2 regions of the Holdemania massiliensis genome follow, and region 2 is predicted to be linked to the other one. Evidence: a T-box and tRNA genes for the amino acid it is inferred to sense, from the RefSeq annotation. Region 2 holds a T-box; the other holds one or more tRNA genes.

The links. A T-box is a leader RNA that pairs with one kind of tRNA and senses whether it is charged. The one in region 2 lies ahead of alaS (alanine--tRNA ligase), so its partner is inferred to be a tRNA-Ala.
Region 1: it encodes a tRNA-Ala, which carries the amino acid that the T-box ahead of alaS (alanine--tRNA ligase) is inferred to sense. The anticodon was not compared.

The regions. Positions count from the first base shown of each region.
Region 1 covers NZ_JAKNTK010000001.1:3,775,727-3,781,185, forward strand. The annotation lists gene MCG46_RS17485 (ABC transporter permease subunit) at 1-514, opposite strand, end outside; gene MCG46_RS17490 (ATP-binding cassette domain-containing protein) at 508-1,428, opposite strand; gene MCG46_RS17495 (response regulator transcription factor) at 1,509-2,177, opposite strand; tRNA gene MCG46_RS17500 (tRNA-Ala) at 2,428-2,503, opposite strand; tRNA gene MCG46_RS17505 (tRNA-Ile) at 2,522-2,598, opposite strand; gene MCG46_RS17510 (N-acetylmuramoyl-L-alanine amidase family protein) at 2,731-3,420, opposite strand; gene MCG46_RS17515 (MATE family efflux transporter) at 3,450-4,760, opposite strand; gene MCG46_RS17520 (MerR family transcriptional regulator) at 4,822-5,459, shown strand, end outside.
Region 2 covers NZ_JAKNTK010000001.1:2,034,539-2,039,997, forward strand. The annotation lists gene recD2 (SF1B family DNA helicase RecD2) at 1-1,183, shown strand, start outside; gene MCG46_RS09320 (hypothetical protein) at 1,235-1,390, shown strand; gene MCG46_RS09325 (AI-2E family transporter) at 1,417-2,484, shown strand; T-box leader at 2,459-2,660, shown strand; gene alaS (alanine--tRNA ligase) at 2,721-5,342, shown strand; gene MCG46_RS09335 (IreB family regulatory phosphoprotein) at 5,399-5,459, shown strand, end outside.

The DNA of each region.
Region 1 (5,459 bases), 1.7 Mb from region 2:
TCATCGCCAACAAAACCAAGCCGTTAATCACAGTCCATTGTAGAAGCTGCATGAATTCTGCCAGACTCATCAAATATCCTGACTGCATTGTTTCTAAGATGAAAAAGCCCAGGATGAATGCAAAATACATAAATATCGAAACAACGAGGATGATCATCGCTTTTGAAAAATAAATAATCCGGCGGTCAATTCCATAAGCAACAGACAATTTTATCGTTCCCACTTCATATTCTTTGTTAAAAAAAGTAGCCGTAAACAGAACATTGACTAGCCAGAAAAAAGCAGTATATCCAAGACACGACTGAGCAACAGTTTCAAAAGTAGGTTCTGCGGCAGATAAATAACTTTTAGCTTGGAAGCCAATATCCAAAAGCATCCCTTCACCTGATCCCATGATCGTCATTTCACCAAAAATCATGGATAAAAACAAAATAAACGCACTACCTAAAATAAAACCGATCCATGATTTTGAATGCACCAGCCGGTACAATTCCGCTTTTAAATAATTTAACATGATTTTTCTCCCGCTATGATTTTCATATAGTAGCTCTCTAAATCTTCGCCTTTGCACGTTAACTGATATAAGGTGATATCATTTCTTCCCAGCATCGCGGAAATTTGTTCAGGCGCATCAAGATAATCATATAAACAGATGGAATTGTCAGGCAAAACTCTATAATTATGGGTATGCAGCTCTAATTCTAATAAAGAAGCCACTTTCGACACATCGCTCACTTTCAGGTACAGATGCTTCTGACATTGTTTTTCTAATTCCTTCGCATCAATTTCCTGCATTAATTCTCCATGACTCAAAATACCATACTTCGTTGCCAGTTGATTCAGCTCTGACAAAATATGACTTGAAATCAAGATCGTTATTCCCATTTCTTTATTCAAACTTTTTAATAAATTTCTAAGTTCTAAAATACCGACCGGATCTAATCCATTAATCGGTTCATCCAAAACCAGAAATTCAGGGGTTCCTAACAAGGCAATGGCCAACGCAAGCCGCTGCCGCATTCCTAAAGAAAAATTCTTTACTTTTTTCTTTCCGACATGATCTAAATGAACTAAAGCGAGAACGTGGTCAAGATTCTCTTTACCAGGAATTCCCCGCTGCAATCGCTGAACTTCTAAATTTTCAATCGCCGTCATCTCGGAATACAAAGACGGACCTTCTATAATACATCCCATTCGGGAACGCTGTCCTGCAATGGACTTTCCTTGGTGTCCAAACAGAAATAACTCTCCGGTCGAAGGATTTGCCAGTCCGGTTAATAAGCGGATTAAGGTTGTTTTCCCCGCTCCATTCTCACCGATCAATCCGTAAATGTCACCGCGCTTCACCGTCATATTAATCCGATCCAGTACATTGACATGTTTATATCTTTTTACAATGTCTTTCGTTTGAAAAATGATTTCATTCATCCTATCATCCCTTTCTGTCCTTCATTATCGCAGAGAAAGGTCAAGGAAAGCTTAAGAGAAAGCTAAAGACTCCCTAAAGTTCAGCTCTTGATGAAACGATACCCCAATCCCCATACAGTTTCTATACGCCACCCTTCGCTGCCCAGCTTTTTTCTAATATTACTGATGTGCGTATTCATTACATCATTATCTCGTGCAAAAACATCATTCCATACAGTTTCATAAAGATTTTGCTTAGAGAAAACCTTATTGGGATATTTCATTAACAATTCTAAAATTTGATATTCTTTAGCTGTCAGTGAAATGGGATTCTCTTGAATAAAAACTGATTTTGACTGCGTATCTAACGCCAATTCTCCACAGATAATCCGGATTCCCGGAAATGTTTTCTGATTTCGGATTAAACAGCGTTCGATCCGTGCCAACAGCTCTTCTAAGTTGAAAGGCTTGGTTATATAGTCATCCGCGCCAAGCCGCAGTAATTCTACTTTCGTGCGTACTAAATCTTTTGCGGATACAACTAAAATCGGTACATCGGAAACCTTTCTTATTCCGCACAGTATTTCTTCCCCGCTGACATAAGGAAGCATTAAATCTAAGATAACTAAGTCAAAGAACTTCTGGTTAAAAACAGACAATGCGTTAAGTCCAGAAAAACAACATTCAGTTTCATAATTATAATTGCACAAAAAATCAGTTAATATTTGACATATTTCTTTGTCATCTTCTATGATTAATACACTGCTCATATTCAGCTCCCGTTTATGTTGAAAATTTATTAAAGTGCTTTTCTCATCTTTGAAATTTGATATTAAATTTGGTATATCCCCGCATTTACGTCACATTTATCAATGAACCTGAGCTTTTAGCCAAGAACAGTCCATCAAATTCAAGGATATCTTTGATTCAACTTTATCTCAACTATGGAGAAAAAAAGGATATCGCTCAAAGCCTTACATAGACTTTTATAAATCGCGATATCCTAATAGTAACATATCATGGTGGAGCATAACGGGATCGAACCGTTGACCTCCTGCGTGCAAAGCAGGCGCTCTCCCAGCTGAGCTAATACCCCATGTATATTTAAATTCGATGGTGGGCCTGAATGGACTTGAACCAACGACCTCACCCTTATCAGGGGTGCGCTCTAACCACCTGAGCTACAGGCCCAATTAACTGTTTCCCATCGAATGCTTAATAAATATACCACGGAGAAAATAAAGTGTCAACAACTTTTTAAAGTTTTTTCGATTTTTTGCATCGCCGATGATCCTGCCCTCTCAGTCGGCCTGTTTTTCCCTGTTATTCCAGAATCTTAACAAAATCATCAATCCCCTGAAAGATTGCATAAGCAATTTCATCCAGGTGTTCATCTTTCTGCAGTGCAGCTAAATCCTGACCGTTGGACAAGAATCCAATCTCAGCCAAAATCCCCAACGTAGTCGTCTGTTTCAGAATATAGATATTCCCGGTTTTGGGTTGGAATTTCGACTCCGTTACCGGCCGCAGCCGTTCCAATACCGCCGCGGCCAGCTGATGGGAATTCTCATTTCCCTGCTGATAATAAACTTCGGCTCCATGAACACGTTTGTCCAGCGAGATATTGCAGTGAATGCTGATAAATAATGTCACTTGGGGCTGATTCATAATCTCTACTCGTTTCTTCAGATCTTCCCGCTTCACATTCTTAGCCTCCGAAGGTGCCAGATCAACGTCCTCTTCCCGGATCATAATCACTTCGGCACCCGCCCCTTCCAACAATCGCTGCAGTTTCTTCGCTGTTTTTAAATTAATCTCATCTTCGTCGATCGCCTGACTCCGCGCTCCCGGATCCTTTCCCCCATGGCCCGCATCAATCACTATTGTCATTCCGTTTAAGCGTGTATCCGACATGACCGTAATCGCACGGCTGAATGCCCGCATCACCAGAGCGGCGATCAACAGAACAATCAAACTGCCTGTTGCCCAACATTTTCGTTTTAACCGTTTCATCGTTTTATTGTATGAAAAAAGCAGCGGAGCTATGCCGCTGCAAAGGGATGCGTTGTCCGCATCAGGATCAAGCTTAAAATCAGACACAGACCTTCGCTTACGGTCGGAGTCAGCCAGATACCCACTGCCCCTAGAGCTGAGGACAAAATCAATAAACAAACTAAGATCACAACGATTCCCCGTGCTAACGATAACGTCAGGGCTGCTTTTGGCTTTGCCAGCGCAACAAAGAATCCGGATGTTAATACATTATAGCCCATGATCAGAAAACAAATTGCATAAATTCGGAAAGCGGTGATCGTATTGGCAAACAGCGCCGCTTCCTGCGGCTTGATAAAGACTGAGACGATCTGCGGCGTCAGGATCATGCAACCGCCAAAACAGAGCGCCGAAGTGAGTGCAGCGGCAATCAGTCCGTACCGATACACCAGTTTGATCGTCGCGGAGTCCCGCTGTCCCACCGCATAGCTGACTAACGGCTGACAGCCCTGGGCAATGCCTACAAACGCCATCAGCACCAGATTGTAGACATATGTCATAACCGTATAGCTGACAACGCCGGATGTTCCGATAATGGATAAAATCTGATGATTGAACGCAAAGACGATGACGCCGGCGGATAGCTCGGTAATGCAGTCGGCAATCCCGATCGGCACAATCCGCTTGTATTGAGACAGATCCAGCGAAAACCGGGTAAAATGAAAGTGCGTTTTCCGGCTAAACAGAAAGTGGCTGAAGAAAACAAGAAAGGTCAGCAGCTGGGAAATTCCCGTTGCCCAGGCAGCTCCGGCTAGTCCCCAATGGAAGCCGAAGACAAACAAAGCATCCAGCACAACGTTGGTAAACGCCCCCAGCAGAACACCGAAAGTGGACAGCTGCGGGAAGCCGTCGGCCTTGATCAGCACTTCAAACGAATAAGAAACAATAAAGAAAAAGCCAAATCCCCCGATGATCCGCAGATATTCCGTTACATACTGCAGCGTATCGCTGCCGGCTCCCAGAAACAAAGCCAGCGGCTGAGCCAAGATCACACAGCTTACCGAAATCAGCAGCGCCAGCGTGGACAGGACAACGGTATTCATCGTAAACAGCTGATTAGCCCGCTCCTCTCGCCCCGCGCCTCGATGGATCGAAATCAACGTCGACGCGCCGATCGACAGCAGCAGTGAAAAAGCAAACATAAAGTTGATAAAAGGCATCGCCAGATTGACGGCAGCCAAGGCTGTTTCTCCTGCATAATTGGCAATAAAGATCCCGTCCACCATCGTATACAGGTTAAAAACCAGCATCGACGCCATGGATGGCAGGACAAAGCGTATAAATTTACGTTTTAAGCTCATAATTCCTCCTTCCTGAACCAGTATAAACCTTGGTATAATACTAGAGTCAAGGGGTGATCGAATGAAAAATCAGTATAAGATTCACCAGATCTGTCAGCTGTATCATATTGGTGCAGATTCGCTGCGGTATTATGAAAAGATGGGTTTGATTCAGCCGCAGCGCAGTGAAGGAAATTACCGGCTGTACTCCCTCAGCGATATTTGGCGGCTTAACGTGATCCGAGACTTATTAAAGCTGGGTTTCAGCACGCAGCAGATCAAAACCTATCTTGATTCCCGCTCCGTGGCTACCACCCGTCACCTGCTGGACGAAAAGGAAGCCATTCTGAGGCAGCGCATCGAGGAGATGAAGAAAGACCTACAGGACTTGCAAAATCGCCGTCAGAGCCTTGAGGAAGCGCTCAGCGAGCCGATGAATCAGGTGCGTTTACGAACATTTCCTAAACGGAGATGTCTGCTTTTAAAAGAGAAGATTGAACATGACGAGGATATCGATTATCTGTTGACAAAATTATCTGGACGGTTAGAGGAACAGCTGTCGATTCTCGGCAATGTCGATACCGGATCCATTCTGGAACCTCAGGCGGACGGCACAGTCCGATGCACATCGGTCTTCATTTGTACGGAAGATGAGTCCTATGATTTTACATTGGAAGAAGGCCAATATCTCACCCTGACTTACAGCGGCCGCTACGATAC
Region 2 (5,459 bases):
TTTTGAGCATGATGCCATGATTTTAACCGGCGGTCCGGGAACGGGAAAAACCACCGTTGTGCGCGCTTTGACCGCTCTGTTTAAAAAACTGTACCCGTATCAGCGGATCGCCTGCTGCGCCCCGACCGGACGGGCAGCCAAGCGGCTGGCGGAGCTGACGGAAACCGATACGTTTACGATCCACAGCCTGCTGGGCTGGGATCTGGAATCCAACACCTTTACCAAGACGGAACAGGATCCGTTAATCGTGGACCTGCTGATCATCGACGAATTTTCGATGGTCGACAGCTGGTTGTTTGCAGCTTTATGCAAAGCCTCGGTGCATGTCAAAAAGCTGTGCATCATCGGCGATGAGGATCAGCTGCCCTCGGTCCGCTGCGGCTGCGTGCTGAAGGATCTGATCACTTCCGAGCTGTTTCCGCTAGTGCGTCTGGAACGGATTTTCCGTCAGAGCGAGGGCAGTGATGTCATCACGTTGGCACATCAGATCCGCCAGGGACAAACCGAAGCGCTGGACTGCCAGGGCGACGTGGCGTTTTTCCCAGTGGGCCTGTATGAAATTAAAGATCAGGTCATCCGGGTTGTCCAATCGGCCCTGGATAAAGGCTATGAGCTGCAGGATATTCAGGTTCTGGCCAGCAAGTACAACGGCCCGGCCGGCATCGACCGCCTCAACGCCGCTTTGCAGCAATGCCTCAATCCGCCGGAAAAAGGCAAACGCGAATGGAAAGCCGGCTACCGCACCTTCCGTGAAGGCGATAAGATCCTGCAGCTGAAAAACCAGCCGGATGACGATGTGTACAACGGGGATATCGGCATGCTGGTCGAGATCATCTACGCCAATGAGGATGAAGCCGGCAAGAACCGGTTAATCGTGGACTTTGAGGGAATTCTTGTGGAATATACCTCGGATAATCTGCTGAATATTTCCCACGCCTACTGCATCTCCGTTCATAAGTCCCAGGGCAGCGAATATCCGATCGTCATCATGCCGATTGTGCGCGACTATGGAATCATGCTGCAGCGGCGCTTGATTTACACCGGCGTGACGCGGGCTAAGAAATCATTGGTGCTCTTAGGGGAAAAAGAAGCATTTATCCGCGGCATTGCCAGTCAGGAACACCATTTACGTTCGACGACACTGACCCAGCGGATCGCAGCGATGCTCAATCCGCAATTTTAGGAATAGACGGGAAAATGGGCGGGCATACTATCGCTAGAAGGAGTGGATAGTATGAAAAAATGGTTATGCGGTTTCGTATTGGGCATGGCAGCCGGCGCCGTAGTGGCATTTACCAATGAAGATGAACTCGACGACGCGTATTACAAGGCCTGCAAATGCAAAAAGAAGCTGATCCGCAAGATGCATCAGATGGATCTTGAACACTAACCCCGCTGTGACGGGGTTTCTTGTTGATGAAAGACTTGTTTCAGCGTGTGAACTGGAAACGCTGGCTGCAGTGTCTGGGCTGTCTGTTGATCACGATGATCCTGCTTCGGATGCTGGGCTGGGACAGCGTGCTGATGGCCGTTCTGCACGCATTGTCGCCGCTGGTGTTTTCGTGTCTGATCGTCTTTTTGTTTGAGCCGTTTGTCGAGAAGCTGCCGTTTCCCCGAGGGATCAGCTGTTCGCTGGTCTATTTTGGATTCCTCGGTTTGTTGGTGCTGGGCATCGGCATGATGGTGCCGCTTGTAATGGAGCAGGGCACGCAGCTGTTGAATGAAGCCGGACGGCTGCGCTCGCAGCTGGCCGCGACTGAATTTTTCAACTGGGCTGGGCAGCTGGACTGGCATGGAGTATTCGCCGCTGGTTATGAAGCAGCGATGAGCGCAACCCGCAGCGCCGTCGACCGGCTGTCGTTTTTCGGCGTCGGCTTTTTAGGCGCCTATTTCATCGCGCTGGATATGGAGGCCTTTGCCCGGATCCTGAAAAAACGGCTGCCGTCTTATCAGCACTGGCTGCTTTTTTACAAGACCAGCTCCCGTGTCGTCTATCATTATCTGCGCGGCTTGGCGCTGGATCTGTTGTTTCTGATGGTCAGCGTTTCGGTGCTGCTGCTGATCTTCAAGGTGCCCAATGCCGTGTTCTATGCGATCATGCTGGCGCTGCTGAATCTGATTCCCTATCTGGGCGCAACAGTCGGCCAGATCATCATTCTGCTCGCTCAGTATTTCGCGACAGGTCAGATCCCGTGGATGCTGGGGATTCTGTTATGGCTGATCCAACAGATCGAAGCGAACTGGGTTCAGCCGCTGATCTTTAAAAAGGTCATGAACCTGCGGCCGATTTATACGCTGATCGCGCTGTTGGCAGGCGGCTGTTTTTTCGGCATGATCGGGATTATTCTGGCACCGATTCTGGCGGCGATCGTGCAGCTGGCTTACCGCAGTTATCTTTTCGCAAAATGCACGGAAACAGTTGGCACTTGGGAAAGTGTGTGGTATAATTTCGATAGTTTTGAAAACGATGACGAAGAAGAGTAAATCAGACAGCTCCATTGCAGAGAGAAAACGGCGGTGCAAGTTTTCATGGAAACTGATTGAAGCCGCTTCCGAGTTTGCCCAAAGCAACGTGTGCTCTGCGTTAAAGAGAAATGAGGGCATTTCTTTGAACAAAGAAATGAATCAGGATGGTACCGCGTGAATTAAGCGTTCCTGGAGTTTCAGGGCGCTTTTTATTTTGGCAAACGTGTCAAACAAGCAGAAAGGAAGAAACAAACATGAAAGAGTTAACAGGCAATCAGGTACGCCAGATGTTTCTGGACTACTTCCAATCCAAAGGCCATATGATCGAACCGGGAGCTTCACTGATCCCGCATAATGATCCGACGTTGTTGTGGATCAATGCCGGCGTCGCCGCGCTGAAAAAATATTTTGACGGCAGCGAGAAGCCGGCCTGCAACCGGATCGCCAACGCCCAGAAATCAATCCGCACCAACGATATTGAAAACGTCGGCAAAACCGCCCGGCATCATACCTTCTTTGAGATGCTCGGAAACTTTTCAATCGGCGATTACTTCAAGGAAGAAGCGATTCCGTTTGCGTGGGAATTTTTAACTTCCCCGGACTGGATCGGTTTTGACAAAGACAAACTGTACGTGACCGTCTATCCGGATGATGAGGATGCTTACCGGATCTGGACCGAGGTCTGCGGAGTCGATCCGAGTCATATCTTAAAAACTTATGATAACTTCTGGGAGATCGGTGAAGGGCCGGGCGGACCGGACAGCGAAATCTTCTATGACCGGGGCGAAAAATATGATCCGGAAGGCTTAGGCGAAAAGCTGTTCTTTGAAGAAATGGAAAATGACCGCTACATCGAAGTCTGGAACGTCGTGTTCAGTCAGTTTGACTGCCGTCCAGGCACTGACCGCAAGCTGTATAAGGAACTGCCGCATAAGAATATTGATACCGGGATGGGACTAGAACGTTTGGTTTCGATCATCCAGGAAGGGGAAACCAACTTTGATACCGATCTGTTTCTGCCGATCATCCGTGCGGCGGAAAAGCTTGCCCAACATCCGTATGAAGGGGAATATAAAATGGCGTACCGCGTCATCGCCGATCATATCCGAACGGTGACTTTCGCATTGAGCGATGGGGCGATGTTCTCCAACGAAGGCCGCGGGTATGTCCTGCGCCGGGTCCTGCGCCGGGCGGTGCGCTATGGCATCAAGCTGGGCATCAGCGGAGCCTTTATGTATAAGCTGGTCGATGTCGTAGCTGCCAACATGCAGGATTTCTATCCGTATCTGCTGGAAAAAACCGAATTTGTCGCCAAGCTGGTCAAGAATGAAGAAGAAGCGTTCCATTCGACGCTGGCCAACGGCGAGAAGCTGCTCAATGAAGAATTAGCCAAAGCCCAGAATAGTAAAACACTGAGCGGCGAAGTGGTCTTCAAGCTGTATGATACCTATGGCTTCCCATTAGAGCTGACCAAGGAAATTGCCGGCGAGCGCGGTTATACGATTGATGAGGAAGGCTTCGAGGCACAGATGGCCAAGCAGCGGGAACGAGCCAGAGCAGCGCGTGAGGATGCTCAGTCGATGGCCAGTCAGTCCGCGGATCTGATGGATTTCACCGCTCCGTTTGAATTTACCGGTTATGAAACGATGTGCGATACCGGAACCATCACCGGCTTGTTTAAAAACGGCGAGCGCGTTTCAATGCTGGAGGAGGAAGGGGAAGTGATCCTGGATCGTTCCTGCTTCTATGCTGAAAGCGGCGGACAGGTTGCCGACGGCGGTGTGATGCGCTGTGCGGAAGCGGAGTGTGTCGTCTTAGACGTCAAGAAAGCACCGCATAAACAGTTCATGCATCATGTTCAGGTGAAAGACGGCGTGCTGAAAGAAGGCATGACGCTGCAGCTGCAGGTGGATGCAGAACGCCGGCTGCGCACGATGGCCAATCATTCCTGCGTCCATCTGATGCAGAGCGCTTTGAAGAAAGTCGTCGGCGAGCACATCGCTCAGGCGGGCTCTTACGTCTGTGAAGATTATGCCCGGTTTGACTTCACGCATTTTGAAAAAGTCAGCGACAAGCAGCTGAAAGAAGTCGAAGCGCTGGTCAATGAATTCGTGATGGCGAAATATCCGGTTTGCACTGAGGTGATGGCGGTTGAGGAAGCCAAGCATTCCGGTGCGATCGCGCTGTTTGATGAGAAATACGGCGATGAGGTCCGCGTCGTTTCGATGGGCAGCGTGTCCAAGGAGCTGTGCGCCGGCACGCATGTCCATAACACTCAGGACATCGGCGTGTTCAAGATTATCAGTGAGGAAAGCATCGGCTCCGGAATCCGCCGGATCACGGCCAAGACTGGTTACGCGGCTTATCAGGAATTCGTCAGCGAGCAGGACGTGTTAAAAAACATCGCTGCACAGCTGAAGATGAACAGCTTAAACGGCGTCAGTGAGAAGGTCGCTGGCGTATTGGAAGAAAACAGCACGCTGAATAAAGAAATCGGACAGCTGAATCAGAAAATGATGGTGCTGAAGGCTGACGATCTGGTCAGTCATGCCGAAGAAGTCAACGGTCTGAAACTCATTCTGGAAAAGGTTTCTGGACTCGATGGCCAGGCCATGAAGAACCTGGCGGAGACGCTTCGCAATAAGTGTGAAAAATCTTTCATCTTCTTGGCGAACCCGGGTGAGGGCAAGGTAACCTATGTCTGCGCCTGCAGCAAGGAAGCGATCGCTAAGGGCATAAAAGCCGGTGATTTCGTTAAATTGGCGGCCCAGATGAGTCAGGGCAACGGCGGCGGCCGGCCGGATATGGCACAGTCCGGCGGCAAAGATGCTTCAAAAGTAGATGAAGTCTTTACCTTGATTCGTTCAAAACTTTGAAAATCCCTTTCCAATTTCCGCAGTTTACGCTAAAATAAATTCAAGGAGGGATATCCATGTCAAAACAAATTACCGAAACGATGTCTTTTAAATCAGAGGAGATCCGCAGAGACAACA